Regions from separate parts of the Pantoea sp. X-Soil-YNGN-844 genome, predicted to be linked through region 2. Evidence: riboswitches for the same ligand, from Rfam matches in the RefSeq annotation. Region 2 holds a riboswitch; each other region holds the start of a gene.

Region 1 (7,694 bases), on a different replicon from region 2:
TGGCACCGATAGCAATTGGCGTGCTGCGGTCAGCTTCGTAAAGTTTGATGCCCACGCCGGTTGCGCCACCGTCGGCTACTTTCAGCAGCGTATTGTCACCGGTATCTTTATCACCATCGAACAGCACAGCTACGGTATTAACCGATGAAGGGCAATCCTTAACAGAAATAGTGAATGGTGTTTCCGTGGTTTCGCTGCGGCTCTCGAAATAGGATTTCGCCCACTTACCTAAATCAACGGTCTGGCTTTTACTGGCAGTAGAAACGTCACAGGAAACATCGGTAATTTCACCGGTAAATTTCACTTCGCCACCTGCACCCTGAGTGCCGGCTGACGCTCCCGGATTTGTATTCATCGGTGAGGGGCCATCTGTTGCTGCTGCTAATGCCGATCCGGAAATCATAAGGCCAGCCAGTGCCACTGGCAGAATACGTTTTCTGATATTCATCAAACCTGTCTCTTTTCAATACATGCAAAGTGACTGGAATCAGCCACCTGATGGATAGATATGCATTTATACAATGCGCCAACATAACAACCCGGTGTTTATTATGTTGCCAGCATATTAATGACGCATAACTATATAAAAGATAAACAGACGATTTCATTGTCCCTACAGGAAATATAACGACCCCTTTTATTGTTCTGGATCAAACTGTGACAATTTAAGAAAAGTATTAACTGAACTTTTTACTGCACTCATCAGATATTATATTCACTTCTGTAGCGCATTCTATTTACATTGAAAAAATACAGATTCCAGAATGAGAATATACTTAAAGATTAATCACAATAAAGTCATGGATGGACGTCCTGAATAGTAGCCCGCCACGATCATTACGAGGCTCAGATCCCTGCTCCAAAACTAACCTGAGATGAATGTCTGGCTCGCCCGTCGCCGGTCTTGAAAACTCAAAGCCGATCATGATCCATCGGCGTGCGAAAAGCGTGACGTGCGGCAACCATCAACTGACTGGCTGTTACGGTGGTGGGAAGTCGAAGCAGAATTTTACTCGCCTGCCAGTAACAGAGCACCATGACCTCATCCTCCTCTTTTTCAGCCAGCTCATGCAGCCGGGCACGCAGTGATAACACGTCAATACTCTGCTGATCATCCAGCATGTCAGAGATTGTCTTGTTAATGACGCGATGGAGAATTTTCCAGGTAAGATCGGTATGCAAAATTAACCTCTTCTAACGCTTATCGGCCCCAGGCAGACGATTAGCATGCAGTTAACAGAACTGGCGTTCTCATTCGGGCGAGCTAATTCTGCAGCTAACTATAGCTGCTCGCAAGCGACGTTGCAGGGCCAGCAGTTGAGAATGCCAAAGCCGATAATTCTAACGATTAATGGCTCTGGCTGTCGCCTGTTACGCGCGTCTCAGCTGCTGACTGCTGTTTTTTGTAACAATTACGGCTGATTCTCAACTGGCTGATGTGATGCGGATTTGCCAGGGTAATGACACTTCCCGTTCCGTTTACCCTTAAGGAGTTTTTGATGAGTCAGCATGCTGATGTCCTGATCTGGGGCCACGGTCCCGCAATCTTTGAAATCTTTCTGGAACCCACCTGCCCTTTTTCGGTACGCGCGTTCAATAAATTCGACGCGTTACTGGCGCACGTGGGTGAAGAGAAGATGACCCTGAAGATTCGCCTGCAATCACAGCCGTGGCACCTCTACTCCGGCGTGATTGTGCGTTATATCCTTGCCGCCGCCAGCGACAGTAAAGAGGCGGCGAAGACGGTGATGCAGGCCGTCGCCGATCATCGCGAAGAGTTTGAGTTTACCGATCACTGTTCCGGCCCGAATCGCGATGCGACGCCGAACCAGATTCTGGCCCGCCTGAAAGAGTACAGCGGCGTGGATGCCAGCGCCGCATTTGATCAGCCCGATCTGCAGAATGCGATTAAATGGCACTGCAAATATGCCCGCCAGAATGGTATCCATGTTTCACCCACCTTTATGGTGAACGGTCTGGTGCAACCTGACATCAGCAGCGGTGACGACATTGAACACTGGGCGAGCTTTCTGATGCGTTAGTTTTTGTGCGCGGCCGTAGCTGGCCGCGCCAGACTCTATCTCTCCTCTGCAATCCCGCACGCACGCAAACCCAATTTCCTGAAAATTAAGCCTGTTTTCCCATGAGCAGGCCGGGTAAGCTGTAGCGCTATCAGCAGCATTTACACCGCTGCACCATCATCTTAACGGCGACGCTGACCTGCATTTATGCCGGTCAGACGCTTATTTTATTAAGGATTTTCGGATGTCGATGACGCTGGAACAACTGCAGGACAAATATCCGGGTGCCTTCACAGATGCATTCGGTGATTCCCCGGAATTAGCCAGCGAGCTGGCGACGCTGATTATTGCCGGAAAGAAAGTTGCAAGCTGCGGTTCGTTGCAGAGCTGGCAGGATCAGGAAGTCCTGCCACAGCCGGGCGGCTACACCATTGTTCTGAACGGCGAAAAACGGCCCGTCTGCGTGATCCGCACCACCGGACTGTTCCTGACGCGTTTTGACCGCGTCACGCCAGAGATGGCGATGCTGGAGGGTGAAGGCGATCTCAGCCTCGACCACTGGCGGCAGGAGCATCAGCGCTACTTTGAACGTGAAGGCTATTTCCATAAGGAAATGGAGCTGATTTTCGAGACGTTCCAGCTGGTCGAGGTTGTATAGACCGGCAGGCTACAGCGTGTTTGCCGCCATCAGCGCCATCCGCGTGATCCCCCGTGCGGCAAGGTTCTCTGCCGCCTGAGCTGCACGCATGCCACTGGCACACACCAGCACCACGCGCCGATCGGACGGCGGCTGCCAGGACGCTATCTGCGGCGGCAGAATGCGTAGCACCCGTTCGGCCACACTGACCGGCGCTTCTTCGGGACTGCGCAGTTCCACAATGCAATCGTCCTCACTGAGCATCGGCTTATCGATAAACGGGATACCCGGCGCGTCGGATTCAGGCGCGTCATCAAAGCGGAATTGCCTGACGTGCCAGTCCACAAAGTCGCAGTGGATCATGCAGCCGAGCGGCGACGGCGTCAGTTTCAGTAACACGCTCAGCACCATCTGCGCCTGCATCGCGCCCAGCGTCGCCACCGCAGGCCCCATCACGCCAGCCGTGTTGCAGTTACCCGAAGCCATCGGCAGCTGAGGAAACAGCGCACGATAACCGGGCGCACCGCCGCAGAATCCACCGACGTAACCTTTACGACCCAGCACCGAGGCGCAGATCAGCGGCAGACCACGTGGAGAGCAGGCGTCGGAGAGTTGATAGGTGATGGCGAAGTTATCCGCCGCATCTACCACCAGATCGATTCCCTCCAGGGCCTGCGGCAGCTGACTGGCACTGAGCGGGTATGAATGCGCCTCGACATGGCAGTCAGGATTTCGCTGCGCCAGCGCGCGCTGCGCGCAGATTGCTTTCGGCTGACCCACATCGTCGACATTAAACAACGTCTGCCGGTGGAGGTTATGCAGCTCGACCCGATCGCCATCGTAAAGACGAATAAACCCGACGCCCGCGCCTGCCAGTAACGGCAGCAGCGTCGCGCTAAGGCCGCCCGCGCCCACTACCAGCACACGTGCCCCGCTCAGCCACTGCTGTCCCGCTGCGCCAATCTCCGGCAACATAGTCTGTCGCTGATAACGCTCCATTGCCGCTCCTTAAAACTCTGCCAGACCGAAAATGGGCGTAGAGGCAGACGCCATGTCGCGCTGCTCCATCAATCCCGCATGAAACGCCTCGTGCCCGCCGTGAATCGCGGCCGCAAATGCCCCGGCCATGCGCACCGGATCGCGCGCTTTTGCCACCGCCGTGTTAAGCAGCACGCCATCAAAACCCATCTCCATCGCCTGCGACGCCTGGCCTGGCGCACCGATGCCCGCATCAATAATCAGCGGCACATCTTTAAACCACGCACGCATGGCGCGCAGCCCTTCGATGTTGCGCAGCCCCTGGCCGGAACCAATTGGCGCGCCCCAGGGCATCAGCACTTCACAACCCGCTTCCAGCAGCTTCTCGCCGACAATCAGATCTTCGGTGGTGTAGGGAAAAACCTGGAAGCCGTCAGCGCAGAGGATCCGGGCGGCTTCAACCAGCGCAAAGGGATCGGGCTGCAGCGTGTCGGCATGACCAATGACTTCCAGCTTGATCCACGGCGTATCGAACAGTTCACGCGCCATCTGCGCCGTCGTCACTGCCTCTTTCACCGTATGGCAGCCCGCGGTATTCGGCAGAATGCGTTTGTTGAGCTGTTGCAGCAGCGTGCGAAAGGCACCGCCTTCACTGCCTTCACGACGCAGGCTGACGGTAATAATCTCCGCACCTGATGCGTCGATCGCCTGATGCAGAATGTCGGGTGACGGATATCCGGCGGTGCCAAGCAGAAAACGGGATTGCGGAATGAATTGATAGAACATGGTTAACCTCCCTGCATCGGTGACAGGATTTCCAGCTGGCTGCCCGCTTCAAGCTGCTGGCTGGCATAACGGCTGCGCGGCACAAACTCACCATTCAGTGCGGTGGCGACGGTGCGCGGGTCGATCTGCTGCTCCGCCATAAGCTCTGCCAGCGTGCCAGCATCGGTTTCAATCGTGCGACCATTAAGTTGAACTCGCATGAGTCATCTCCTGTGTGAGTTGCAGCATGAGTTTTTCAGCCATGATCGGCGCCAGCAAAAAGCCGTGGCGGTAAAGCCCATTGAGTGAGAAACGGCCATTTTCATAGCGGACTTCCGGCAGGTTCTGTCGGTAGGCGGGACGCAGACCGGTGCCGCTCTCCACAATGCGCGCTTCAGCCAGCGCCGGATGCAGACTGTAAGCCGCGCTCAGCAACTCCATCATCGCCCTGGCGCTGATCGGGCTGCTGTCGTGACTTTCGACCATGGTGGCTCCGAGCATGAAGTGGCCTCCGGCACGCGGCACCAGATAGCAGGGAAAGCGCGGATGCAGCAGACGGACCGGACGGGAGAGCTGAACGTCATGCGTGTGCAGGATCAGCATTTCGCCCCGAACGGCGCGCAGAGCGGGCTGCTGATCAAGAGCGTGGATGCCGCGGCAGTCGATGATTTTGCCGCCGGGTTTGCCGCTGTGAATGGGTACGCCAGCCTCCTGCAGTGTGATGCGCAGTTGCTGCAGTGCGCGGCGCGGATCAAGATGCGTCTCTGCAGCAAAGAACAGGCCACGCGCAAAGCGATTTTCCAGCGCCGGTTCGATGTCACCGGGCGCGACCCACTGATGCTGCTGCGTCATGCTGGCGAAGCGCGTCAGTTCGCGGCTATCACGCGGCGGCGCAACCACCAGCGTGCCCTGCTTCTCCACGCCGTCGACGCGTTTCGCCCACCATCCGGCAGCGTGCTGGCCCCATTCGATGACCTGGGGCGGCGCGCTTTCTGCTTCGCACCAGGGCGCAAGCATGCCCCCCGCCCAGTGCGAGGCGGCACGACAGTCAGGCTGCGTAATGACTTCAACGGCTTCTCCCCGTTCCAGCAGTAGCGTGGCGACACACAGCCCGGCAACGCCGCTGCCGAGCACCGACCAGCGGCTCATGGTGTCCACCGGAGAGGAAGAGAGTGATTAAGAATGAGATGTTTCACTTTGGCCTCGTTATCGGTTAACGAAGACCCGTGATACAGAGGGAATAGGCAAAGACGTCGCGAACACGCGCCTGCGGCAAGTATCGGATGCGATACCCGTCTTCCTACGCCAGTATCAACTGGGTCAGGTTCTAAGGGTCGCTAAGCCGCGCACTGCGCTATTAGCCTCTCAGTCTCTCTGGCGAGACTCCCCTGACGGCTTTAGTTGTAAGTTAAGCGGGCAGCTTCGTCAAGCCGCGTGCGTGAAGACAAGTCAGAAATCCGGGGGATAGGTGCAGGCGTTCACTGTAAGTGCAAAGACTCAGCATTCGCAGATGAGATAACAGAGAAGTGCTGAAACGGCAGGCGCCCTAAAGCGCCTGCAGCGATTGTGTCACCACGTCGGTTATTTCACGAATACGTGGTTCAGCGCGGCGATAATAGGTCCACTTCCCGACTTTACTGGCTTCAACCAGTCCCGCATTGTGCAGAGCTTTCATACATAACGAAGTAGCGGGCTGTGATAAGCCCGCCTTGTCCTGGATGAGGGTGGCACAGACGCCATACTGAGCGAAGGGATAGAGCTGAGAATAGCCCGCAAACGCTTCGTCAGGATTTTTAAGCCACTTCAGCACTGCCACCCGGGTTGGGTTGGACAGTAACTTCAGGGCATTTTCGGGGGACATGCCGCCTCACATAAGATCAGGATTGAAAAACAGGATAGTCAGTATAGCCTTTCTCAGTGCCGCCATACAGCGAGGCGTGATCAACGGGATTCAGCGGATGACCTGCTTTAATACGTGCCGGCAAATCGGGATTCGCAATAAACGAGCGGCCAAAACCCGCCAGATCGCCCCAGCCTTTATCCAGCATACGCTGTGCTTTTTCCGCCGTGTAGCGACCAGAATAGATGATCGGAGAGCGGAATGTTTCACGCAGCGCAACCCGGAAACTCTCTGGCATATCCGGGCTATTATCCCAGTCCGCTTCGGCAATAGAGAGATAGCCAACTTCCAGCTCATTCAGCAGCTGCGCGGCGTGGATATAGGTCGCATGGGGATCGCGTTCAACCAGGCCAAGATAGACGCGCTCTTCGTCGGTACTCGAAAACAATGGCGCAAACCGCACGCCAACACGGTGGCTGCCAAATACCGCGCTGACCGCCTCAACAACTTCACGCAGGAAGCGCAGACGATTATCTGCTGAGCCGCCATATTCATCCGTGCGGAAGTTAGTGTGCTCCGAAATAAACTGGTTAATCAGATAACCGTTGGCAGAATGCAGTTCCACACCGTCAAAACCCGCCTCTTTTGCATTTTCTGCCGCACGTCGGTAAAGCGCCACGATCTCTTTTACTTCCGCGTTGGTCAGTGCCCGTGGTTCGCTGGGTGCAGTTAATATCCCCGCACCGGGTCCGGTTTCGATAAACACCCGGACGTTATCGGCGGCGATGGCTGAAGGGGCGACCGGTGCCTGTTTACCCGGCTGAAGTTCATTGTGAGAGACGCGACCAACGTGCCAGAGCTGGCAGAAAATCGTAGCGCCTTCCTGATGTACCGCCTCTGTGACCTTTTTCCAGCCGGCGATCTGGGCGTCGCTGTGGATCCCCGGCGTCCATGCATAACCCTGCCCGCGAGGTTCAATCTGGGTGCCTTCGGTGATCATCAGTCCCGCGCTGGCACGCTGACGGTAATACTCCACCATCAACTCGCCGGGAATATTGCCCGGCTGCTCACTGCGGCATCGCGTCAGTGGCGGCAATACAATGCGGTTACGAAGCGTGAGATCGCCCAGGTTCAGGGGGGTAAACAGTGACGGCATGACAAAAATTCCTCTGATGTGTAAGAGGCGCCATTATATTTACACATTTAAATTTGTAAATGTGTAATGAGTACTTTTTGTTTCAAGCCGGGTTTATGAGAGTGTTTCATCTGACTAAAGTGTCCCATCGTAGTAATCCTGCAGACGCGGCTCTCAGACTGGCCTTTATTGCCACGAGAGAGCCGTCAGCCGCAGGATCATCACTGTTTAAGCGATGTATTTATCAGCGAACGTCTGCCACTGCTGGCGATAAACCTCCAGCTGTTTAAGGGCGTCATCGATTGAGGGTTGTGCTTT
Region 2 (7,694 bases):
GTGCTGTGCGTCACCGCACTGGGTGACGATGTGGCTGCGGCACAAAAGCGGGCTTACGAGCTGACAAAGCCGATCTCCTGGCAGGGCAGATTCTGTCGCCGCGATATCGGCTATCGCGCTATTAATCGCAAATAAGCAAAGGGGGCACATGGTGCCCCCTCTTCAATTCACATATCGTCTTCTGTCGGCTGCTGTGAGCAGTCATCCTGCTGGCTGACCCGCAACAACTGTATCCCTTCAGGCGCTTCAAGCCATGACACCATCAGCGGTGCCGATGCGCTACGCTGCTGCTGTATCAGCATCTGCAGATCGTCAGCATCAAAAGCGGGTCTGACCTGCTGGCCTTCACAACTCTCCAGCACATTATTTCCCAGCCAGTGTCCCTGTTTCAGAAACACCTGACCGCTTAACAGCGCATCGCTGAGGTTACGCATGCGCTGAGCATCAAACTTATAGAGTTCAACTGCATCCGGGCTGACCGCTTCACGTCGGCCTGCAAGCTGGCGCTGCATGAAGTTGAGACCACCTGCCTGGTCAAAACGCAGGGTCACATCGTCAGGTTGCTTGCCCTTTACCTGACGCTGAATGCTGACCAATGACTCTTCCAGCCAGACATAGTCAGTCACTTCACCTTCCCCGCCACTGAACGGCGTATAGAGGGTGCGAATATGAACCGACTGATGGTCGCTATTTTTGCGCCAGATACGCACAACACCACGATCGGCAAGATAGCCACTGGCAGAAAAGGGAGGAATATCCGGAGTCGAGCTGCAGCCGAAAAGAAACAGAGAGAGAAACAGAACAGATAAACGCGGTAACAGCGAAGTCATGATGGCTGGCCTCTTAAAAACAAAAGGGGCGAAACGCCCCCTGTTTTAAAGCTTAACCGCAGTGCGACGTCTTACTTAACGGCGTCTTTCAGCGCTTTACCAGACACGAATGCCGGTACGTTTGCTGCAGCGATTTTGATCTCTTTGCCAGTCTGCGGGTTACGACCGGTACGCTCAGCGCGGTGGTTCACTTTAAAAGTACCAAAACCAACCAGTTGTACAGCATCACCATCTTTCAGAGACTCAGTGATCGCAGCCAGAGTAGATTCCAGCGCTGCCTTTGCCTGGGTTTTAGACAGGTCAGCTTTTTCTGCGATCACATCAATCAGTTGAGTCTTGTTCATAAGTTATCCTTAAAGTGTATTTATCGCTTGCTAAGCAACGAGTGCGAGGGAAAAGCCATATTCTGGCACTCTTCTGCCTGCACGCACCGATAGCCACAATTTTCAGCCCCCCAAATGTAGACCAGACAGGGGGCCAATGTGAAGCCTTCAGGCGCGCTAATTCGGGCCTGAAGTCACGTTTTATCGCCTTACTGCTGGAAATTTATACCGATGTTGCTAATTCCCGCTTCACGCAGGTCAGATCGCAGACCTTTAATCAATTCAAGGTCGCGCTCTTCACACTCCGCCAGCAGACGGAAAATCTCCCACTGGAGGTCCCACTCATCGATGATAGCCGGGTTTTCACGCAGCTCTTCATCGGTCATTTCGCGTCCAGCCTGGGTCATCTCCAGCATAGCGACAGTGGTAATTGAGGTCTCGCTGACTTCAATAGCATGCTCAAGCGTTTCGCCGCTCAGCTGCGCATGGACGACTTCGCTTAATGCCACACAGGCATCGATAGCCGGATAAACGCCGTAAACCTCAAATGCATCGCCATCAGGAATGGCGGCTTCGAGTTTTTCCAGCTGGCTGTCGAAGTTAATCTTCGCATCTTTAACCGTCAGGTTTTCCCAGATCAGATCAAGAATCCGGCGATAGAGTGCCGGATCGGCAAATTCAGTCTGCTCGCAGAATGCGCGATAGTTGGGATACATGCGTTCGCACAGGCAGGCCATAAAAGTCAGGTGCTGCCAGCTTTCCAGCTTCGCCAGACGCAGATGAACGGGGTTCTGTAACATAAAGGTGGCTCTTATTCGTTTCTCTGGCCGCAGTGTAACTGCAAAACCGCAGCACAAACAGTGTTAAAGCGCGTTTTGCCAGCGCTGGAAAGCGGTTCGGTTAGAGGCAACCGCATCGGCCCAGCGGGTCGGTTCCGGCAACCGGTAACCGCGCGTACAGTTTTCGACCCACTGCAGCGCCGTATCCAGGCTGACACGATGACCGGTGGCGACAAACAGCGGATTACAACGCAGCTTGCTGCGCCATACCCAGCCTATCTGCTCACCTTTGTCGATCAGCGGCTGACGGCTGCCAGGCTGCGCATCCAGATCGTCAAAACGACCGCAGAGACGACTTTTCGCAACGCCAATCGTGGGCACATCCACCAGCAGGCCAAAATGCGATGCAACGCCCAGTCGTCTTGGATGCGAAATACCGTGTCCATCCACAAACAGCAGATCAGGCTTTTGCTCCAGCATCTGCCAGGCAGCCATCAGCGCCGGATATTCACGGAAGGAGAGAAAGCCCGGAATATAGGGCATGGTGGTCTCAACGCGAGCGATGCGATGCTCCACCAGCTTTAACGAGGGATATTCCAGTATCACCATCGCCGCCCGCGTGATGGTGCCGTCCTGCTCAAATCCAACGTCTGCCCCGCCAATAAAGCGGGGCGGCAGCACGTCAAAGTCATCTTCACGCACCACGTCAGCGGCGCGTTGTAACTGCTCAGCGCGAAGTGCGGCAATGTCCATGATTACTCCTGATGCCAGGGACGTGATAAACGATGCACAGCCTCAACAAAGACACCGGCATTTTCGGGCGGAACATCCTGATGAATGCCATGCCCCAGATTAAAGACGTGACCAGTGCCTGAGCCAAAACGCTCCAGAATACCAGCCACCTCCTGTTCGATACGTTCAGGTGCCGCATAGAGCATAGAGGGATCCATGTTGCCCTGCAGCGCAACTTTGTCGCCTACGCGACGGCGCGCATCATCAATATCGGTGGTCCAGTCGAGACCCAGCGCATCACAACCGGTGGCTGCCATCGCTTCCAGCCACTGTCCGCCGCCTTTGGTAAAGAGCGTCACCGGCACGCGGCGGCCGTCGTTTTCACGCAGCAGGCCATCGACAATCTTGTGCATGTAGTGCAGGGAGAATTCGCGATAGTCACGACCGGTCAGCACGCCGCCCCAGGTATCAAAGACCATGACGGACTGCGCACCTGCGCGGATCTGAGCGTTGAGATAGAGGATGACACTGTCGGCCAGCTTATCCAGCATCGCGTGCAGCGTCGCGGGATCGGCATACATCATCTTCTTAATTTTGGTAAACGCCTTGCTGCTGCCGCCTTCCACCATGTAGGTGGCCAGCGTCCACGGACTGCCGGAGAAGCCAATCAGCGGCAGATCGCCATTCAGGTTTTTACGGATGGTGCGGACCGCATTCATCACATAGCCCAGCTCCATTTCAGGATCGGGCACCGGCAAACGCTCAACGTCGGCGCGACAGGTGACAGGGTTAGAGAAACGCGGGCCTTCGCCAGTTTCAAAGTAGAGACCCAGTCCCATCGCATCCGGAATGGTCAGGATGTCACTGAAGAGGATGGCGGCATCCAGCGGATAACGGCGCAGCGGCTGCAGGGTCACTTCACAGGCCAGCTCGGCGTTTTTACACAGCGACATAAAGTCACCCGCCTGGGCGCGTGTCGCTTTGTACTCCGGCAAATAGCGCCCGGCTTGTCGCATCATCCATACCGGCGTGACATCGACCGGCTGACGTAACAGGGCACGCAAATAACGATCATTCTTCAGTTCACTCATCTCAACACTCTCTCAATAACAGGCGTGTAGTGTAGCACTTTCACGCTTCGGCGCGGCACAGGGCGACGGTATCTTCAATCAGGCGGCGTGCCACGGTGCCTGGCGGTGGCAGCAAAGGCAGCGCATCAAAACGGAACCAGGCGGCATCCAGCAGCTCTTTACCGTCGTGTTGCAGATCGCCACTGTCATACTCCGCCATAAAAGCGGTCATTAGCGATTGCGGGAAGGGCCACGGCTGGGAGGTCACGTAACGGACGTTTTTGACGCGGATATTGCTCTCTTCCATCACTTCCCGGGCAACGGCCTGCTCCAGCGTCTCGCCGACCTCTACAAAACCGGCCAGCACGGTGTAGACCTTGTTGCGATGGCGGGCATGATTCGCCAGCAGGATTTCATCGCCGCGACGGATAGCCACAATGATGCAGGGCGCGATCTGCGGATAGTAACGCTCACGGCAATGGCTGCAGAGACAGGCAAATTCATGTTTGCTGTGGTGCATCTCATGGCCGCAATAGCCGCACCAGCGATGAGAACGGTAGAACTCCGCCAGCTGTACACCGCGACCCACCAGCTGAAACAGCTCCACATCCTGATCGATCAGCTGTCGCACGGAGAACATATCGGAAGAACGCGGCTCACAAATCAACCAGACTTTTTCGCCCTGCCATTCACCAATGGTCCGGGCCTTACTGCCGGTTAAACCAAATTTTTCGGCGTTTCCGTGGGGTAAATCACCTTGTGGCAACCAAAGTTTCTGTTCATGGCTGACAATCCACCATCCAGCGTCTACGCTTGAGATTTCGCATTGCATTTATTTCGTCATCCTTAGCGTCAACCCGCACGCTGAAGCCCTGATGTTAAGTGTGTAGATAAACAACTATAACTCACATGGAGTTAGATATGCTTAACCAGTTAGACGTCCTGGCTGAACGCGTAGGTGGCAGTAATGAACTGGTCGATTCGTGGCTTGAAGCGCGCCGCCAGCTACTGGTGACCTATTATCACCTGGTCGGTCTTAAACCTAAAAAAGAGGCGCTGACGCGTCTTGACGAGCAGGCGCTCGACAACTTCTGTCACGGCCTGGTCGACTATCTTTCTGCCGGTCACTTCAGTATCTATGAGCGCGTAATCAGCGAAATGAGTGGCGACAGCCCGATGATCGCTGCCGCGCAGATCTACCCTCCGCTGGAAGCGAATACTGAGCGTCTGATGCAGCTGTATGACGGTCACCTGCAGCAGGCGATTGACGATGAAAACTGCATGACCTTCCAGCAGGCACTCTCCGAAGTGGGCGAAGTGCTGGAATCACGCTTTACGCTGGAAGATAAGCTGATCCAGCTGGCCTGGGATAACCAGCTTGCTACGCCGCCAGTGGCGAATGACAGCCATATCGCGCGTCCGGCTTGATGGTTAACAACGGCAAAGGGCTTGAGATTATCCCGTAGCCCTTTTATGCTGAACAGGTTCTGAGGAGTACTTTCCAAAGAACCTTTTTTATTTTAGCGTTGAAATGTAAGGTTTTTACGCCCGGGTCTGTTATCAGACACCCGCGTAAAAACTGCTTCTTGTCGGAGTGCCCAGTTGGGCTGAGACCGTTAATTCGGGATCCGCGGAACCTGACCAGGTTAGAACCTGCGTAGGGAACAAGAGTAAAAATTCTCTGTATGCCAGCATGCCTGTGCTGTCTATACGGTTACTCCTTCCGAACTCCGGACAAGCATCGTTCCCCCTTAACAGGAAGATTGCTATGTCTGACCCAAAAATGACCCGTCGTGAACAACGTGCCCAGGCGCAGGAATTTATCGATTCCCTGCAAAGCGGCAGTGCTTTTCCCCAGTCCCGTCGCATCTGGATTACCGGCAGCCGGGAAGATATTCGCGTGCCGATGCGTGAAATCACCCTAAGCCCGACCCACATCGGCGGCAGCAAAGAACAACCTCTCTATGAGAAAAATGAAGCGGTGCCGGTCTATGACACGGCGGGTGCTTATGGTGATACCGCGGCGCAGATCGATGTGCATCGTGGTCTGGAAAAGCTGCGCGCTCGCTGGATTGCTGAGCGCGACGACAGTGAGCTTCTCGAACAGAACAGCTCGGGCTATACCCAGCAGCGGCTGGCTGACGAGGGGCTGGATCATCTGCGCTTCGATCACCTGCCGACACCGCGCCGCGCCCGTGCAGGCCGTCGTGTCACGCAACTGCACTATGCCCGTCAGGGCACGATTACCCCGGAGATGGAGTTCATCGCCCTGCGGGAAAACATGGGCCGTGAGCGAATCCGCAGTGAGGTACTGCTGCAACAGCATCCGGGGCACAGTTTTGGCGCACATCTGCCCGCCGACATCACCCCCGAGTTTGTCCGTCAGGAGGTCGCTGCCGGACGCGCCATCATCCCTGCCAATATCAATCACCCGGAATCGGAGCCGATGATCATTGGTCGTAACTTCCTGGTTAAGGTCAACGCTAATATCGGTAACTCGGCAGTCACCTCTTCTATCGAGGAAGAAGTGGAAAAGCTGGTCTGGTCGACCCGCTGGGGTGCCGATACGGTGATGGATCTCTCTACCGGTCGCTATATTCATGAAACGCGAGAATGGATTTTGCGAAACAGCCCGGTGCCCATCGGTACCGTGCCGATTTATCAGGCGCTGGAAAAAGTGAATGGCGTGGCTGAGGCGCTGAACTGGGAAATATTCCGGGACACGCTGCTGGAGCAGGCGGAACAGGGCGTCGATTACTTCACTATCCACGCGGGCGTGCTGCTGCGTTATGTCCCGATGACGGCGAAACGTCTCACCGGGATTGTGTCGCGGGGGGGATCGATTATGGCGAAATGGTGCCTGTCGCATCATCAGGAGAGCTTCCTGTATGAGCACTTCCGGGAGATTTGTGAAATCTGCGCCGCTTACGATGTCTCCCTGTCGCTGGGTGATGGTCTGCGTCCGGGTTCCATTCAGGATGCCAACGATGAGGCGCAGTTTGCCGAACTACGAACCCTGGGTGAACTGACGCGTATTGCCTGGGAGTATGACGTTCAGGTGATGATTGAAGGTCCGGGACATGTGCCGATGCATATGATCCGCCGTAATATGACCGAACAGCTCGACCTGTGCGATGAAGCCCCCTTCTACACGCTTGGCCCGCTGACCACTGATATCGCGCCCGGCTACGACCATTTCACCTCGGGTATCGGTGCCGCCATGATTGGCTGGTTTGGTTGCGCCATGCTGTGCTACGTCACGCCCAAAGAGCATCTGGGTCTGCCGAACAAAGAGGACGTGAAGCAGGGATTGATCACCTACAAAATCGCGGCGCATGCTGCCGATCTGGCGAAAGGCCACCCCGGTGCGCAGATCCGTGATAACGCCATGTCCAAAGCGCGCTTTGAATTCCGCTGGGAAGATCAGTTTAACCTGGCGCTGGATCCCCATACGGCAAGGGCAATGCATGATGAAACCCTGCCGCAGGAGTCGGGCAAGGTGGCCCATTTCTGCTCGATGTGCGGCCCCAAATTCTGCTCGATGAAAATTTCCCAGGAAGTGCGCGAGTTTGCAGCACGTCAGGATGCCCGCACCGAACCGGTAGAGGTAGGCATGGCGCAGATGTCAGACCGTTTTCGCAGCCACGGCGGTGAACTGTATCACCCCGCCGATGCCCTTAAGGAGGAGTAATGATGCCTGCATTCCCTGCAACCGCCCAACGCCTGGGACTTTATCCGGTGGTTGATAGCCCCGAGTGGATTGAACGCCTGCTGGAGATGGGCGTTCGCACGCTGCAGCTGCGCATCAAAGATCAGCCTGATGAGGTCGCCGAACCCGCTATTGCTCAGGCAATTGCGTTGGGCAAACGCTATGACGCGCGCCTGTTTATCAATGACTACTGGCAGCTGGCGATTAAACATCAGGCTTATGGCGTACATCTGGGTCAGGAGGATCTGGAT
Region 3 (7,694 bases), on a different replicon from region 2:
ACCCTCTGCCGCAAACGCTCCGGTTTGCTGCGCCACCATAATGGGTGCATGGTCGGGATTGATATACCAGTCGAGCACCAGCGTCAGTTTTTCCATTGCCTGAGCCTGCGAGGCTAAGGTGGCGCTGAACAGCAGGACAATCAGGGGCGTTTTAGTCATAGGTTTTCTCATTAGTAGGGTCGTCAGTGTGGCTCGGGAGCCCAGGTAATCAGGCAGCGAAGCAGAAGATCGATGATCAGCCAGAGGGTCAGTGTCATCAGCACCAGAATAAACAGGGCGGCGAAACAGAGATCGCTCTGCATGCGGGCGTTGGCATTCAGCATCACGTAGCCCAGCCCTTCAGCCGATCCGACCCATTCACCTATGATGGCGCCAATGGGCGCGACGGCGGCTGCCATCCGCAAGCCCGAACCCAGGGCGGGCAGTGCGGCTAACAGCCGGACATGGCGCAGTTGCGATGCGCGTGAAGCGCCCATCGTGCGAGCCAGATCGAGATAGCCAGGGGTGATGCGACGCAGGCCATCAAAAAAGGCGGAGGTAACAGGGAAGAAGATCACCAGTACCGCCATCGCGACTTTGGCGCTCATGCCAAAACCAAACCAGAGCACCAATAGCGGTGCCAGGGCAAATACCGGAATCGCCTGGCTGGTGATCACCAGCGGCATCATCCAGCGCTGTAACCACGGCGAAAAGGTCATCCCGAGTGCCAGCACCGCACCCAGCAGCACGCCGAGCGCCATACCGCTGAGGATTTCAGTCAGGGTTATCAGGCTGTGATGGCCGAGATAGCCAGCGTTGTCCCACAGTGCAGTAGCAACCGCAGCGGGCGAGGGCAGCAGAAAGGCCGGAACGGAAGTGAGCGTGGCGAGCCACCACAGCGCAATTAATCCGGCTGAGAGCATGACTCCACGGCGAAGCGCGGCGAAACGTAATCTCATCCGGCCAGCCTGCTTAGCTGTTTCAGCAAGGCGGCCTGACTCTGAATCACGCTGATGTCATCTGCTGCCCGCGGTGGCTGGCCCTGCAGTGGCGGGCAGGTTTCAATGCCTGCTGAACCCATTACCAGCAGGTGATGACCGAGGCGACAGGCTTCCGCGGCATCATGAGTGATCAGCAGCACGGTATGCCCGGCCAGCACGTCTGCCGCCAGGGTCTGGATCTGCGTGCGGGTCAGTGCATCCAGCGCGGAGAAGGGCTCATCCATCAGCACAATCGGCTGACGGGTGTAGAGGGTACGCGCCAGCGCTACCCGCTGACGCATGCCGCCCGAAAGTGTTGCAGGTCGCGCACGGGCACAGTGGCTCAGGCCCACCCGCGCCAGAAGATGCTGCGCCAGGTCGCGATCGGCTTTCTCACCTTTCAGACGACTGGCGAGGCAGACGTTCTGTTCCACCGTCAGCCACGGATAGAGCAAATCCTGCTGACCCATCCAGGCGATGCGCCCGGCCAGCGGCAGACCATCGCTGCCGTTAATCTGTCCCGAAGTGGGCGGCGTCAGACCGGCAATCACCCGCATCAGGCTGCTTTTACCCACGCCGCTGGCACCCAGTAAAGCGGTAAATGCACCGCCCGCGATTTCCAGATTAAGCTCGCTGAACAGCTGCTGCTGATCCAGCGTCAGGCAGAGCTGGCGAACGGAAATACCCGGCGGCACGGCAGTGTTCATCAGCGTCATGAGCTGACCTGCAGACAGTCAGCATAATTAAGCCCCATCTGCCAGAATGCCGCTTCCAGTCGGGTTGCGGTGGTAAATATCTCCGACAGTGAGTTAATACGCTGTTCACCGGCGCGCTGCTGAGCCAGAGTTTCAAACAGCATCAGTGAAGAACCGACGCCCGCCAGGTAGGACTCATCACCGTAATTATCAATCCATGCCGCGTAAGGATTGCCCTCGAAGCGGGTCGCGGGATCCTCCAGCAGCCTCAGGCCGATTTCCGCATAACCGGCGACGCATGGCATAAGCGCCATCATCAGCTCCAGCGCATCTCCGGTGTGACCCACGTCCAGCACGTAACGGGTGTAATTAAGCGTTTCCATTGCCTCCGTTTCGCTCGCCATCGCCTCTTCGCTGATGCCCCATTGCTGGCAGTAAACGAGATGCAGCGGCAGTTCGCTGATAATGGCGTTCAGCGATGCCGTCGCGCTGCGTAATGCAGCCGGTTCTGAGAGTTTGCTGATCAAAAGCCCCCACGCACGGGCGAAGTGCAGCAGGAAAAGATAATCCTGGGTGAGATAGTGGCGGAAAGCGGCGGGTGGCAGCGTACCCTGACCGAGCTGCTGCACAAAATTGTGTCTGACATAATCGTGCCATTGCGTGCCCGCCTGCTGGCGCAGACGTCCATAAAAGCCGGTTTTGAAAAGCGGATGTAACATAGGATCTCCAGTAGCAGGGAGATCCGGGCATACGGTCTGGAACAGGGGATAGTGCAGGAGATAGGGCAGAAAAATCTGCCGACCCGTCCCTTCGCTGGCATGACCCAGATCAGGTTCAAAGGGTTCGGCTTGCACCATCTCAGCCCATTACAGGACACCCCTCGGAGGCATTCGTTATACGACAATTATTGCCGGAGCACAATGTATGCGTGAGCGTTCTGCTCCGGCACGGCTGATGCGGGACAGGTCATTCAGATATGACTTTTATGTGACAATGTCACGCAAGATCTGCCCCGTTACTGGCAATCACTTTCTTATACCACCAGAACGATTTCTTTCGCGTGCGCGCCAGCGTGCCGTTGCCCAGATCGTCGCGGTCAACGTAGACGAAACCGTAGCGCTTGCTCATTTCACCGGTTGAGGCGGCAACCAGATCGATGCAGCCCCAGCTGGTGTAGCCGATCACCGGGACACCATCCTCTATGGCATCGCCCATGGCGCGGATATGCTCGCGCAGATAGCTGATGCGGTAGTCGTCATTGATCTCGCCATTCGCATCGATTTCATCGCGCGCGCCCAGTCCATTTTCTACCAGGAAAAGCGGCTTCTGATAGCGGTCGTACATCATATTCATGGTGATGCGTAAGCCCAGCGGATCGATGCCCCAACCCCACTCACTGCGTGGCAAATGGGGATTGGTCAGGGATTTCACCACATTAGCAGCACTACTGTTCTGCTCGTTCATTTCCGCCGAGGCGCAGCGAGAGGCGTAATAACTGAACGAGACAAAGTCGACGCTATTTTTCAGGATTTCGGCATCGCCGTCAGCGATCTCAAGCGTGACGCCTTTTTCCCGGAACACGCGCGCAGCGTAAGCCGGATAGGCACCACGTGCCTGCACATCAATGAAAAACAGGTTTTCACGATCTTTTTCCAGCGCTGCCCAGACATCTTCCGGTTTGCTGGACCACGGATAGAAGTTGCCGCCAGCCAGCATACAGCCGACCTGATTCGCCGGATTGACTTCATGCGCGATTCGCGTGACCAGTGCGCTGGCGACCAGTTCGTGATGTGCCGCCTGATACTTCACCTGCTCCCTGTTTTCACCCGGTTCGAACACCAGACCCGCCCCGGAAAACGGGCTGTGCAGCAGAATATTGATCTCGTTGAAGGTCAGCCAGTATTTCACCAGGCCATCAAACGCCTCGAAACAGCTGCGGGCATAGCGCGCAAAGAAGTCGATCATTTTGCGATTGCGCCATGAGCCATATTCGGTCACCAGATGCATCGGCACATCGAAATGACAGAGCGTAACCAGCGGTTCGATATTATATTTCCGGCACTCCTCAAACACCGCGCGGTAAAAAGCGATGCCCTCCGGATTGGGTGTCAGTTCATCGCCATTGGGATAGAGGCGGCTCCAGGCAATGGAAGTACGGAACACGCTGAACCCCATTTCCGCCATTAGTGCGATATCCTCCGGATAGCGGTGATAGAAATCGATGGCATCATGGCTGGGATAAAATTCATCATCACGCAGGGTAAAGCGCTTTTCCAGACCCAGCTTGATCGCCAGTCGGTGTGGGCCATGCGGGATCATATCGACGGTGGTTAAGCCCTTTCCGCCCTCACGAAAACCGCCTTCACTCTGGTTGGCGGCTAACGCGCCGCCCCATAAAAACCCTTGCGGGAACCTTGACTCAGACATGCAATCCTCTTTTCCAGGTCAGCGTGACCCTTTACTTTAGTGGCTATTAATCGCGTTGGTGTGTTCAGTAACTGGCGCAGGTTTCGCGGCGGTCGCGGATTCGGATTTCGTTTCAGTTTCCGCTTCAGGAATATCTTCAAACCCTAACAGCAGCGTCAGCACAAATGACAGCACGACAGACAACACCATGACGGCACCGACCCAGACGATACTCATGGGATTGCTGGGGTCAAAAAACTGGACGCTGGTAAACAGGCCGGGAGAGGCCATTGAGTGGCTGGCCAGCCCGCCAATGCCCGCGACCGCGCCGCAGATAAAACCGCTGATCAGACAGGCAATCAGCGGACGTTTAAGACGAACCGCCACACCATACAGCGCCGGTTCAGAAATACCGGCGATAATGGCTGAAGCCGCCGCTGCCAGCGCCGTCTGGCGCAGTTCACGGTTTTTGGTGCGAAACGCCACCGCCAGCGACGATCCGCCCAGCGACAGGTTGGCACCAATCTCTGACGGCATTACCATGCCCTCTTTGCCGGTTTCGGCAATGGTCTGGATGATGGTCGGCGTGAACACACGATGCATCCCGGTCATCACCAGCAGCGGCCAGATGGCACCCATAATCGCGACGGAAAGCCAGCCAAGATAGCCATGCACGGTGTAAACCAGCGCCGAAATTCCGCTGCCGATCCAGATGCCAATCGGACCAATCAGCACAATCGCAATAGGGGCAGCAATCAGCACAATCAGCATCGGTTTCAGGAAGTTTTTGGTAACGGCGGGTGTAATACGGTCTACGCCGCGCTCAATGTGGGAGAGGATCCAGGTCATCACCAGTGCCGGGATCACCGTGTAGGTATATTTAACCGCAGTGACCGGAATGAAAGCGAACTCTACTGGCTGACCCTGTGCCGCTTTTGCCATCAGCTCAACAAAATTGGGATGCACCAGTACGCCAGCAATCGCGATCGCCAGCGACATATTGGTTTTGAATTTCAGCGCTGCAGAGGCGGCCACCATAATCGGCAGGAAGAAGAATGCGCCGTCGCCAATCACGTTGAGGATCACCAGCGTTGACGAGCCTTTCTCAAACACGCCCGCCATATCAAGGATCATCGCCAGCAGCTTAACCATCGACCCGCCAATAATTGCTGGGATCAGCGGCGACATGGTGCCCACCAGCGCATCCAGAATGCCCGCGCCGATGCCTCGCAGGGTGATTTTGCGTTTCACCGGTTCAGTGGTTACCCCACCGGGCGATCCCAGTGCCAGTACCGCCTGGTATGCCTGTGAAACGTTATTCCCGATGATCACCTGGCACTGCGTGTCGTTGTGTACCACGCCCATGACACCTTTAATCGCTTTAAGGCGAGGATAGTCGACCTGAGTTTCATCTTTCACCACAAACCGCAGACGCGTCATGCAGTGAGTGACAGCTTCAATATTGGTGAGGCCGCCTAGCGCATCGACAATGGCGCGTGACACCTCGGCATAGTTCATGGGCATGATCGCTCTTCTCTGTAGGGTAAATCGGTTAGCATTTTTATGTTTTTAGCGGCTGCTATCAGGTAAATAGGAAACCGGTTTCACAAAATCATGAAGTGCTTTCAGTGAGCCGACAAGAGGATAAATCAGCCAGATTTCTTTTTTGTGAACTTCATCACCTCCGGTGGGTCGGGTATCTGCGCCAGCGGGCAGGGTAAATATTTCCAACATTGAGAGGCTTAGGTAGACTGCAGACCGACGCAGCAAAGGAGCTTCACCATGGCAACGATTCAGGAAGTGGCAAACAGGGCGGCCGTCTCAAAAGCGACGGTGTCACGTGTATTGTCCGGCAATGGCTATGTCGGGCAGGAGAAGCGTGAAAGGGTGTTAAAGGCGATTGCGGAAACCGGCTACCGGCCCAATCTGCTGGCGCGCAACCTGGCGACTAAAACGTCTCAGACTATCGGACTGGTGATCACAAATACGCTCTATAGCGGCAGCTACTTCACTGAGTTGATGGCGCACTCCGCACGCATGATGGAGCAGCAGGGCCGCCAGCTGATTCTGGCAGACGGCAAACACACCGCTGAGCAGGAAGAAGCGGCGATTCAGTTTTTGCTCGACCTGCGGTGTGACGGCATCATTATCTACCCGCGCTTTCTGAGTATCGACGCGCTGGATGCGATTATCTCCCGCCATAAACAGCCGATACTGGTCATCAACCGACGGCTGCGCGTCAACCAGAGCTACTGCATTTACAGCGATCAGCACGCCAGCAGCGCCACAGCGGTAACCCATCTGCTGAATCAGGGACATCGCGACATCGCCTTTATCACCGGTTCTCTGGATTCCCCGACCGGCGTCGAACGTCTGTCAGGTTATCACGCTGCGCTGGCCGCTATGGGGCTGGAAGCGGACGACCGCCGCGTCGTGGCGGGTAAATGGACGGCGCAGAGCGGTATGGCCGCCGTGGACCAGCTGCTGGAACGCAATGTGTCATTCACGGCGCTAGTGGCAAGCAATGATGAGATGGCGATTGGAGCCATCAAGCGGCTGATCGAATGCGGCATCGCGGTGCCTGATCAGGTCTCGGTGATAGGCTTCGATGATCTCCCGCTGGCACCTTATATCACGCCGTCATTATCCAGTATGAAGCTGCCAGTGACGGAGATGATCGATGAGACGATTAACCGCCTGCTGACCATGCTGGATGGCGGTGACTGGCACAGTCAGGCGCCTTTTACGGCCAGCCTGATGTTGCGCGATTCCGTTACTCAGGGCCCCTGGTCTGCTTAATTCGCCGCAATCTGTATCACCTTAATGGCCTGTTTCCTGAGCTGCGTGACGGTCCCCGCATCCAGCGTTTCATCGGTAATCACATGGCCGACCTGGTAACCGGATGAGAGCGGATAAGGGTGAATCTGCCCGAATTTAGAGGCATCAGTCAGGGCATAGCTTTCAGCGCCTTTCGCCAGCACCGCATCCACCACATCACAGCGCAGCATATTGCGGCCGGTGAAGCCGGTCTCTGGGTGCCAGCCATCCACGCCCACAAACGCTCTGTGAAAATGCACCTGCTGAATGGAGTAACGCGTCAGTGGGCCGACCACCGACTCACTGCTTTTCTGCAGCAATCCACCCAGCACAATCACTTCACAGGTGGCGTCCCGCAAAAGCTGGGCAATATAGTGGCTGACGGTGATCAGTGTCAGATCGCCACGGTCAGCCAGCGCACGTGCCAGCAGCGCATTGGTACTGCCCCCTTCGATGAACACCGATTCACCCGTCTGCACCAGGCTGGCGGCGTGTTGAGCCAGCGCCTGCTTGGTGGAATAGCGGGTGTTCATGCGGGTGCCGACATTGTCACTGTCCAGCGCCAGCGCGGAGCCATGCACCCGGCGCAGCAGTCGGTCGCGTTCCAGCAGCGTGAGATCCTGACGCACCGTCACTTCAGAAACACCGGTCAGCTGCGCCAGTTCACTGACCGTTACGCTGCCCCGGCTATTAACCAGTTGAATAATCTGATGATGTCGCGGATTCATAATTGGGTTTCGTCAGGGATAAAACGTGCAGTGTATCAGGGAATCCCCCGCGTCGGTGCACAACGCGGGGTCAGGGTCAGGCTAAATCC
Region 4 (7,694 bases), 430 kb from region 2:
CTCCAGCGCGCTGGTCAGCCCGTGGGTCTGTTGTAAGTGGCCACGCCACCAGGCATTCACTTTCTGCACCAGCTGCTGACCAATCGCGGCAGCATCTTCTTCACTGTGCGCCGACTTCAGCCAGACAAAGGTGGAGTCGGTGTCGCCATAGATAACGTCGTAACCTTCCGCTTCAATCAGCGTGCGGGTCTGCTGCATTATGGCGTGACCGCGCAGGGTAATCGAGGAGGCGAGACGCGGATCGAAGAAGCGGCAGGCGCTGGTGCCCAGTACGCCATAAAAGGCGTTCATGATGATCTTCAGCGCCTGGGACAGCGGCTGATTATTCTGCTTTTTCGCTGCCTCACGACCCAGCCAGATCTGCTCAACAATCGCGGGCAGGCAATGGGTATGCCGTGAGAAACGCGCTTCGCGGAAACCTTCGACTGAATCGGCATCATCCGGATGGGCCAGTCCCTCTACCAGACCCACCGGGTCGATCAGGAAGGTGCGGATAATCGACGGATAGAGGCTTTTGTAATCCAGCACCAGCACCGAGTCATAAAGGCCGGGGCGCGAATCCATCACATAGCCGCCAGGGCTGGCTTCCGGGGCGACATCGCCCATGTTCGGGGCGACAAACCCGGCGCGATGCATCCGCGGAATATAAAGATGACCAAAAGCCGCCACCGAACCGCCGTGGCGATCGACGGCCAGGCCATTCACCGCCGCACGCTCCAGCAGAAATGGCATAATCGCGGTTTTGTGAAAAATGCGCGTCACCAGCTCGCAGTCTTTCAGGTTATAGCGTGCCAGTGCCGGTTTATCGTTGGCAAAGCGCCAGTTGATCTCCTCCATGCGCTGCCAGGGATTATCGATCGCTTTCCCTTCACCCAGCAGCTGCTGCGACACTGATTCCAGGCTGAACGACGGAAAATCCCAGAACGCCGCTTTCAGGGCGTCGATGCCATCGATAATTAACCGGCCACTGGCCTGCGCGAAAAAAACGCCAGGCTTGAAGCCATGTTCACGCCACTCCAGGGCGGCCTGCTGGCGGCCAAGACGCAGCGGTATACCGTAACGATCGGCATGCTTCTGCAGCACCCGCAGGTCAAACTGCACCACGTTCCAGCCAATCAGCACGTCCGGATCATGCTCTGCAAACCACTGGTTCAGCGCTTCAAGCAGCTGCGGGCGGCTGTCGAGATAGATCAGCTCGAAATCCAGCGTGCTGGCATCGCCATTGACGGGGCCGAGCATAAAGACCTGGCGCTGACCGCAACCCTCCAGCCCGATACAGTAAAGCTCGCCATGCTGCGTGGTTTCAATATCCAGTGAGACCCATTTCAGCGGCGGGCGATAGTCGGGATGGGGTTTGAGTCGCGCATTGACCACGCTGTCACCGCGCTGCTCGCCATCAAACCAGACCGGCGCGGTAATAAAACGCTCCATCAGGTAGCGCTCCGGCGGGCGGATATCCGCCTCATAGACCGGAATGCCCTGTTCGCGCAGCCGCTTTTCGATGCGCTGTAGCTGACGGTTCTGTGGGCAGTAGAGGCCAAAAACCGGGCGGCGGCGGAAATCTTTCAGCGCCAGCGACTGAATCCGAAACTGACGTTCATCCTGGAGTAATTCGCTGACCTGTGCCTGAAACTCCTCGGGAATAAACGCAACGGACTCCTGTACCGGCAGCACCACGCGCTGCGCGCCAGCATCCGTGGCGAGCCAGAGGATAATTTCGGTGCCTTGCGGGCTGTCGCGCCAGTGGCGGGTGAGCAGAAAACCTGCGCGGGCCATATTCAGATGTTCTCCGGACTCAGCAATTCAGGGATGAGAAAACTGCTTAAGTATATCATGGATATTTATACAGTTCCCGCCGCCGCTTTTGTCAACATTGTCCTACAATTCTTGCCTTGACGCTGTGTGGCTGGCTCTGGACAATCCAGCCTTCTGCTTTTACTTAGGATGATTATGGAAGCCTGGATTCAACAACTGATTACGCAGTCCCTGGAGTGGGCGCTGTTTGCCGTTGCGCTGGTGACGTTTCTGGAGTCGCTGGCGCTGGTCGGGCTGTTGCTGCCAGGTACGGTAATGATGGCCAGTCTGGGCGCGCTGGTGGGCAGTGGCGAGCTGGGCCTTTATCCGGCCTGGGCAGCGGGCTTTGCGGGCTGCCTGATTGGTGACTGGGTCTCTTACGGCATCGGCTGGAAATTCCAGGGGCCGCTGCATCGCTGGAAGTATCTGCAAAAGTATAAAGGCCTGCTGGATAAAACCGAGCACGCCCTGCATCAGCACAGCATGTTTACGATTCTGGTCGGGCGCTTTGTGGGGCCGACACGTCCGCTGATTCCGCTGGCGGCCGGTATGCTGGAGCTGCCGGTGCGTAAATTCCTGCCGCCGAACATTATTGGCTGCATCCTCTGGCCGCCGCTCTATCTGCTGCCCGGTATTCTGGCGGGTGTAGCGATCGATGTGCCGAAAGCCGCGCAGGGCGGCAGTTTTAAGTGGCTGTTACTCGGCGCAGCCCTGCTGATCTGGCTGGGCGGCTGGCTATGCTGGCGCTGGTGGCGCAGCGGCAAGAGCCGCGACTGGGCGACTGCCTGGCTGCCGCCTGAGCGCCTGCGCTGGGCAGGACCGCTGGGGCTGGTGATCGCCGTTGCGGCGTTTGTGGGTATTCAGTTCCATCCGATGATGCCGGTTTTCCGTCATCTGCTGTGGCAGGTGTTCTTCGCCTGACGCTTAACGACGCGGGATGCCGAGCACTTCGGCCTCCCGCGTGTCGCCCGACAGCAGCTGTCGGGTCTCACCATTCCAGTACACCCGGCCATCCACAATCACCACGCTGCGCGGCGCAATCTGCTGGGCATCTTCCAGACTGTGCGACACCATTAGCAGCGTGATGCTGCGCGCTTCACACACCGAACACACCAGCTGCAGCATCTCTCCGCGCAGCGCGGGATCCAGCGCAGAAAAAGGCTCATCCAGCAGCAGCACCGGACGGTCACGCAGCAGACAGCGTGCCAGCGCCACGCGCTGTCGCTGTCCACCCGATAGCTCGCCCGGCAGGCGCGTCAGCAGATCGCCTAATCCCACCTGATCGGCCAGCGCTGCAAGCTGCTGGCGCTGCCCGGCGCTCAGCTTCAGTCCGGGGTGCAATCCCAGCGCCATGTTCTGCTGCACGCTGAGGTGCGGAAACAGGTTGTTCTCCTGAAACAGCATCGACACGGGCCGTCTGGCCGGCACGCTGTGGGTGTGCTCCTGACCGTCAATCATCAGGGTGCCCTGTTTCACCGGCAGAAAACCAGCAATCAGGCTCAGCAGGGTGCTTTTACCGGCTCCGCTGGGTCCGAGGATCGCGATGCGCTCGCCGCGTGTGGCAGTGAGGCTGAAGCGCATCGGCAGATGCTGATAAAGGTAAGTGAGGTTATCAAGTGTCAGCATGGCGGCCTGGTAATTTTTCCATTAGCGTGAACAGCAATAAGCAGAGCAGCAGCAGCAGCAGGGCAGTGACCGCGCCATCTGCACCGCGATAGGCACCAATCTGCTGATAAAGGTAGAACGGCAGCGTGCGGAAGTCGGCACTGCCAAACAGTGCCACCACGCCAAAATCACCAATCGACAGCACGCAGGCAAAGGCCAGCGCCTGGGCCAGCGGACGCTTCAGCGCCCGCAGCTCAATCAGCCGCAGCCGGTTCCAGCCGTGGATATCCAGTGAATCGCAAAGTCTGCCGTAGCGCTCTGCGACATCCCGCATCGGATTTTCCAGCACTTTCAGCGCATAGGGAATGGCGATTAGCGCATTGGTAAAGATCACCAGCCCGTCGGCCGACTCGGGCAGGCCGATGGTGGCGTTGAACAGCAGGAAAAAGCCAGTGGCGAGCACAATGCCTGGCATCGCCAGAATCAGCATGCCGCTGGTGTCGATCAACTGTGCCGCCGCCGGACGCTGACGCAGACGCAGTTCACGGCTACTCCACAGCAGCATCATGGTCAGCACCACTGAAAGTAAACCGGCACCCATGGCGATGCGCAGTGAGGTAAAGGTGGCCTGCCACAGTGCAGGCTGTGCCAGCGCGCCACGCAGTCCGCCGTGCAGACCATCGACGATCACAGCCGCCAGCGGAGGCAGCAGCAGGATCAGCGCCAGCCCGATCAGCAGCGCATCCATCAGCTGTGCTGCACGGGAATCCTGCGGATCGCGCCAGCCGTTCAGCTGACTGGTTCCTGCAGGAATCGCCTTGCTGAAGCGCTGACTGAGCAGCACCAGTGTAAGGCAGCAGCCGAGCTGGATCAGCGCCAGTAGCGCCGCACGTCCGGGATCGTAGTCATAACTCAGCGCCTGAAATATCGCCAGCTCAATGGTGGTAGCCTGGGGACCGCCGCCCAGCGACAGCACGGTGGCAAAGCTGGCGAAACAGAGCATAAAGATCAGCGCGCCGGTCGGCAGCAGCTGACGCTGCAGCCACGGCCACTCCAGCAGACGAAAATGGTGCCAGCCGCGCAGGTCAAGCTGTGCCGCCAGCTGACGCTGTTCCGCCGGGATGCTCTCCAGCGCCTGCAGCATCAGGCGGGTCGCCAGCGGCAGGTTAAAGAAGACGTGCGCCAGCAAGATGCCCGGCAGACCATAGGGCGAGAAGTGATAACCGATGCCGAACAGCTGGCACAGCTGCGCCAGCCAGCCATTGCTACCGTAGACGGTCAGCAGGCCAAACACCGCGACCAGCACCGGCAGCACCAGCGTCATGGCGCACAGGCGCAGCAGCAGCTGGCGGCCAGGGAAACGACGTCGATAGAGCGCCCGCGCCAGCGGCACCGCAGGCAGCAGCGACAGCAGGGCGGAGAGCAGCGCCTGAGCGAAAGAGAACGCGATAACGTGATGCAGGTAGTCATCCTGCAGCACGCCGCGTAAGTCCGTGTCCGGTGCGGCGCTCCAGAGTGCACCGAAGGCCAGAAACGCCACGAGGGTCAGTAACACCGTGGCGAGGGAACCGGGGATCAGCCAGCGCGGCATCAGCGGCTGACGGCGCGTTGCCACTGGCTAATCCAGCCCGAACGCTGGCTGGCAACCTCTTCCGGCGAGAACTGCAGAGCAGTGGACGGCACGCTGAGCGCTGCGAAACCGGCAGGCAGAGGCGTGTCGATCACCGGGTACATCCAGTTGCCGGTTGGGATGGTGCGCTGGAAGTCAGGCGAGACCATAAACTTCATGAACTGCTGTGCCAGAGCGGGCTGTTTGCTGCTGGCTAACTGCGCGGCCACTTCAACCTGCAGATAGTGTCCTTCGGCAAAGGATGCGGCAGCATAGTTCTCTTTCTTCTCTTCGATGATGTGGTAAGCCGGTGAGGTGGTGTAGCTCAGCACCAGATCGCCTTCGCCCTTCAGGAACAGGCCATAGGCTTCACTCCAGCCTTTGGTCACCGTCACGGTTTTCTGCGCCAGCTTTTGCCACGCCTGCGGAGCCTGATCGCCATAGACCTTCTGCATCCACAGCAGCAGACCTAAGCCGGGCGTGCTGGTGCGGGGATCTTCGTAGATCACCCGCCACTTCTCCGGACTGTCGACCAGCTCTTTCAGGCTTTTTGGCGGATTTTTCAGCCGGGTTTTGTCATAGACAAAGGCGAAGTAGCCATAATCGAACGGCACGAAGGTTGTGTTGTGCCAGCCATCGGGCAGTTTTAATGTCGAGGTGTCGACCTGACTTTCGGCAAACAGGCCAGTTTTTTGCGCCGCCTGCACCAGATTGTTATCCAGTCCCAGCACCACATCCGCTTTACTGTTTTTGCCTTCCATGCGCACGCGGTTCAGCAGTGACACGCCATCTTCCAGCGTGACGAATTTCAGCTCGCAGTCGCACCGTGCTTCAAAGGCTTTTTTCACTGCCGGGCCAGGGCCCCAGTCGGCGGAGAAGGAGTCGTAGGTGTAGACCGTGAGAACCGGCTTAGCCGCCAGAACGGGGGCGGAGAGTAACAGCAGCACCGGCAGAACTTTGTTTAACACTTTGCGCTCCTTCAGGAGAATAGGGGATGAGTCGCAAAGGATCTGAGCACAGAGGCCTCTCAAATCCCTACGTCGGTATTAACCGAATCAGGTTCGACGGGTCTCTCTCAGCGGCTTGCTTGTGGCAGGCCGCACCCCGTTGAGAACGTCACATTCTAGTCATTTCAGCGCCGGGGCGAAAGCGTCACAGCGCCGGTGGCGCGAACCAGGCCGATTTAAAATCAAACCAGCCCAGGGTATTCATCCGCACGCCGCGCATACTGCGTTGTCCTTCAAGCAGCAGCCAGTGATGAAACAGCGGATGCAGACCGGCTTCTTCGACCAGTTGTTTGCTCCATTCGGCCAGCGGCAATGTTTTCTCACGCCAGCGGGCCGCATCGCCGTGCCAGTCGATCGGCAGACAGTGATGCAGCAGTGGAATCTCATAAAGTTGCGCGAACAGGGAATAATTGAGCGGCAGGGTAAAGTTCACGCTGCCCAGCCAGATATCACTTTCCGCCTCGCCCTGATACCAGCTTTCGTAGCTGATCTCGCGTGTCTCCAGCGTGACGCCATGCGCTGCCAGCAGCGGACGCAGCGCGTTGGCGATGCCCTCATGCTCCACATGCTGACTGTACCAGGTCAGCGTCAGATGGGTTAAGCCGGGCGGTTTTTCCACGGGCGTCAGATCGCGCCGGTGGTGCCAGCGCGGTAACAGGCCATACGCCGGAAACCAGTAACGCTGATAACCGACACCGGCGTGATTGAGCAGGGCGATGGGGTTAAACAGGTAACTGACCCAGCGCCGCACCGCCTCGTTGCGACCCTGCTCTGAACGCTGATCGAACAGCAGATAGTAGCAGCCCTCTTCAAGGCGGCTCTCCTCCTGAATCTCATCAATGCTGTCACCCTGCAGTCGGACACCGGCATAGACCAGCTCATCGCTGATGTCGGGCAGGACCCAGATAGAGACATCATCAATCAGGGCGCGAAAACCGAAGTAGTCATCAAACGCTTCGATCTTCAACTGGCTCTCCTGATTGCGGATTACCCGGTAAGGACCGGTGCCAACCGGCTGACGGGCAAAATCACGCAGTGTCGGCCATTCGCGCGGCAGGATCATCGCACTGACGCTGCCCAGCAGCCAGGGTAAACCCTCGTCGGGCTGGCTTAAACGGATATCCAGTGTCCAGGGGGCAGGCGAGTCAATCTGCGCGATATGGGAAAAGAGTGGATGGGCGCGCTGACGTTCCAGCGTGGCGAGCACATCCTCCATCTCCAGTTCTCTGCCGTGATGGAAGCGAATCGCCGGACGCACAAAGAAGCGCCAGTGAAGCGGGGAAGTCTGCTGCCAGTGGTGCGCAATATCGGGCTCGATTTCCCCGTTTTCCTCATTTATCCGCGTCAGGCCGTTAAAAATCTGTCGCGCAATATGCGTTTCCGAGCGCCGCAGCGGCGAACCGGGCAGCAGGTTAAGCAGCGGACGGTAGTAGAGCACCCGCAGGATATGCTTGCCCTGGCGGAAACTGCGCCCCAGATGCGCGCCGATCATCTGTCGCACCTGATTTTTATCCCCTACCAGCTGTACCAGTTGATCGATGCGATCCTGTTCCAGCAGATCCTCAGCACGCTGCTGCTGCAACGCCAGACCGGTGTAGCAGAAGGTGAGTTGCGATCGCCTGCCGCGCCCGGCTTCCGCCTGCCAGATCAGCCAGCCTGCAGCCTGCATCCGGTTGAGC

The links. A riboswitch is a leader RNA that binds a small molecule or an ion and turns the genes downstream of it on or off. The one in region 2 is predicted to bind thiamine pyrophosphate.
Region 1: another riboswitch for thiamine pyrophosphate. It lies ahead of AC6I8C_RS20815 (FAD-dependent oxidoreductase); the one in region 2 lies ahead of thiC (phosphomethylpyrimidine synthase ThiC).
Region 3: another riboswitch for thiamine pyrophosphate. It lies ahead of tenA (thiaminase II); the one in region 2 lies ahead of thiC (phosphomethylpyrimidine synthase ThiC).
Region 4: another riboswitch for thiamine pyrophosphate. It lies ahead of thiB (thiamine ABC transporter substrate binding subunit); the one in region 2 lies ahead of thiC (phosphomethylpyrimidine synthase ThiC).

Annotation. Positions count from the first base shown of each region.
Region 1 covers NZ_AP036008.1:423,537-431,230, forward strand. The annotation lists gene AC6I8C_RS20780 (fimbrial protein) at 1-448, opposite strand, end outside; gene AC6I8C_RS20785 (hypothetical protein) at 913-1,182, opposite strand; gene AC6I8C_RS20790 (DsbA family protein) at 1,500-2,042, shown strand; gene AC6I8C_RS20795 (ASCH domain-containing protein) at 2,266-2,679, shown strand; gene AC6I8C_RS20800 (ThiF family adenylyltransferase) at 2,689-3,657, opposite strand; gene AC6I8C_RS20805 (thiazole synthase) at 3,667-4,422, opposite strand; gene thiS (sulfur carrier protein ThiS) at 4,425-4,622, opposite strand; gene AC6I8C_RS20815 (FAD-dependent oxidoreductase) at 4,606-5,550, opposite strand; TPP riboswitch at 5,682-5,801, opposite strand; gene AC6I8C_RS20820 (ArsR/SmtB family transcription factor) at 5,948-6,262, opposite strand; gene AC6I8C_RS20825 (alkene reductase) at 6,279-7,397, opposite strand; gene AC6I8C_RS20830 (hypothetical protein) at 7,605-7,694, opposite strand, start outside.
Region 2 covers NZ_AP036007.1:270,175-277,868, reverse strand. The annotation lists gene purD (phosphoribosylamine--glycine ligase) at 1-135, shown strand, start outside; gene AC6I8C_RS01200 (DUF1481 domain-containing protein) at 168-830, opposite strand; gene hupA (nucleoid-associated protein HU-alpha) at 902-1,174, opposite strand; gene AC6I8C_RS01190 (YjaG family protein) at 1,363-1,953, opposite strand; gene nfi (deoxyribonuclease V) at 2,017-2,685, opposite strand; gene hemE (uroporphyrinogen decarboxylase) at 2,688-3,755, opposite strand; gene nudC (NAD(+) diphosphatase) at 3,796-4,566, opposite strand; gene AC6I8C_RS01170 (Rsd/AlgQ family anti-sigma factor) at 4,656-5,162, shown strand; TPP riboswitch at 5,315-5,415, shown strand; gene thiC (phosphomethylpyrimidine synthase ThiC) at 5,503-7,425, shown strand; gene thiE (thiamine phosphate synthase) at 7,428-7,694, shown strand, end outside.
Region 3 covers NZ_AP036008.1:160,326-168,019, forward strand. The annotation lists gene AC6I8C_RS19570 (ABC transporter substrate-binding protein) at 1-159, opposite strand, end outside; gene AC6I8C_RS19575 (ABC transporter permease) at 183-938, opposite strand; gene AC6I8C_RS19580 (ABC transporter ATP-binding protein) at 935-1,675, opposite strand; gene tenA (thiaminase II) at 1,672-2,373, opposite strand; TPP riboswitch at 2,443-2,545, opposite strand; gene AC6I8C_RS19590 (6-phospho-beta-glucosidase) at 2,651-4,081, opposite strand; gene ascF (PTS cellobiose/arbutin/salicin transporter subunit IIBC) at 4,118-5,584, opposite strand; gene AC6I8C_RS19600 (hypothetical protein) at 5,630-5,794, opposite strand; gene AC6I8C_RS19605 (LacI family DNA-binding transcriptional regulator) at 5,843-6,859, shown strand; gene AC6I8C_RS19610 (DeoR family transcriptional regulator) at 6,856-7,605, opposite strand; gene AC6I8C_RS19615 (DUF1479 domain-containing protein) at 7,682-7,694, opposite strand, start outside.
Region 4 covers NZ_AP036007.1:701,223-708,916, forward strand. The annotation lists gene polB (DNA polymerase II) at 1-1,782, opposite strand, end outside; gene AC6I8C_RS03060 (DedA family protein) at 1,951-2,715, shown strand; gene thiQ (thiamine ABC transporter ATP-binding protein ThiQ) at 2,719-3,420, opposite strand; gene thiP (thiamine/thiamine pyrophosphate ABC transporter permease ThiP) at 3,407-5,014, opposite strand; gene thiB (thiamine ABC transporter substrate binding subunit) at 4,990-5,976, opposite strand; TPP riboswitch at 6,023-6,125, opposite strand; gene sgrR (HTH-type transcriptional regulator SgrR) at 6,161-7,694, opposite strand, start outside.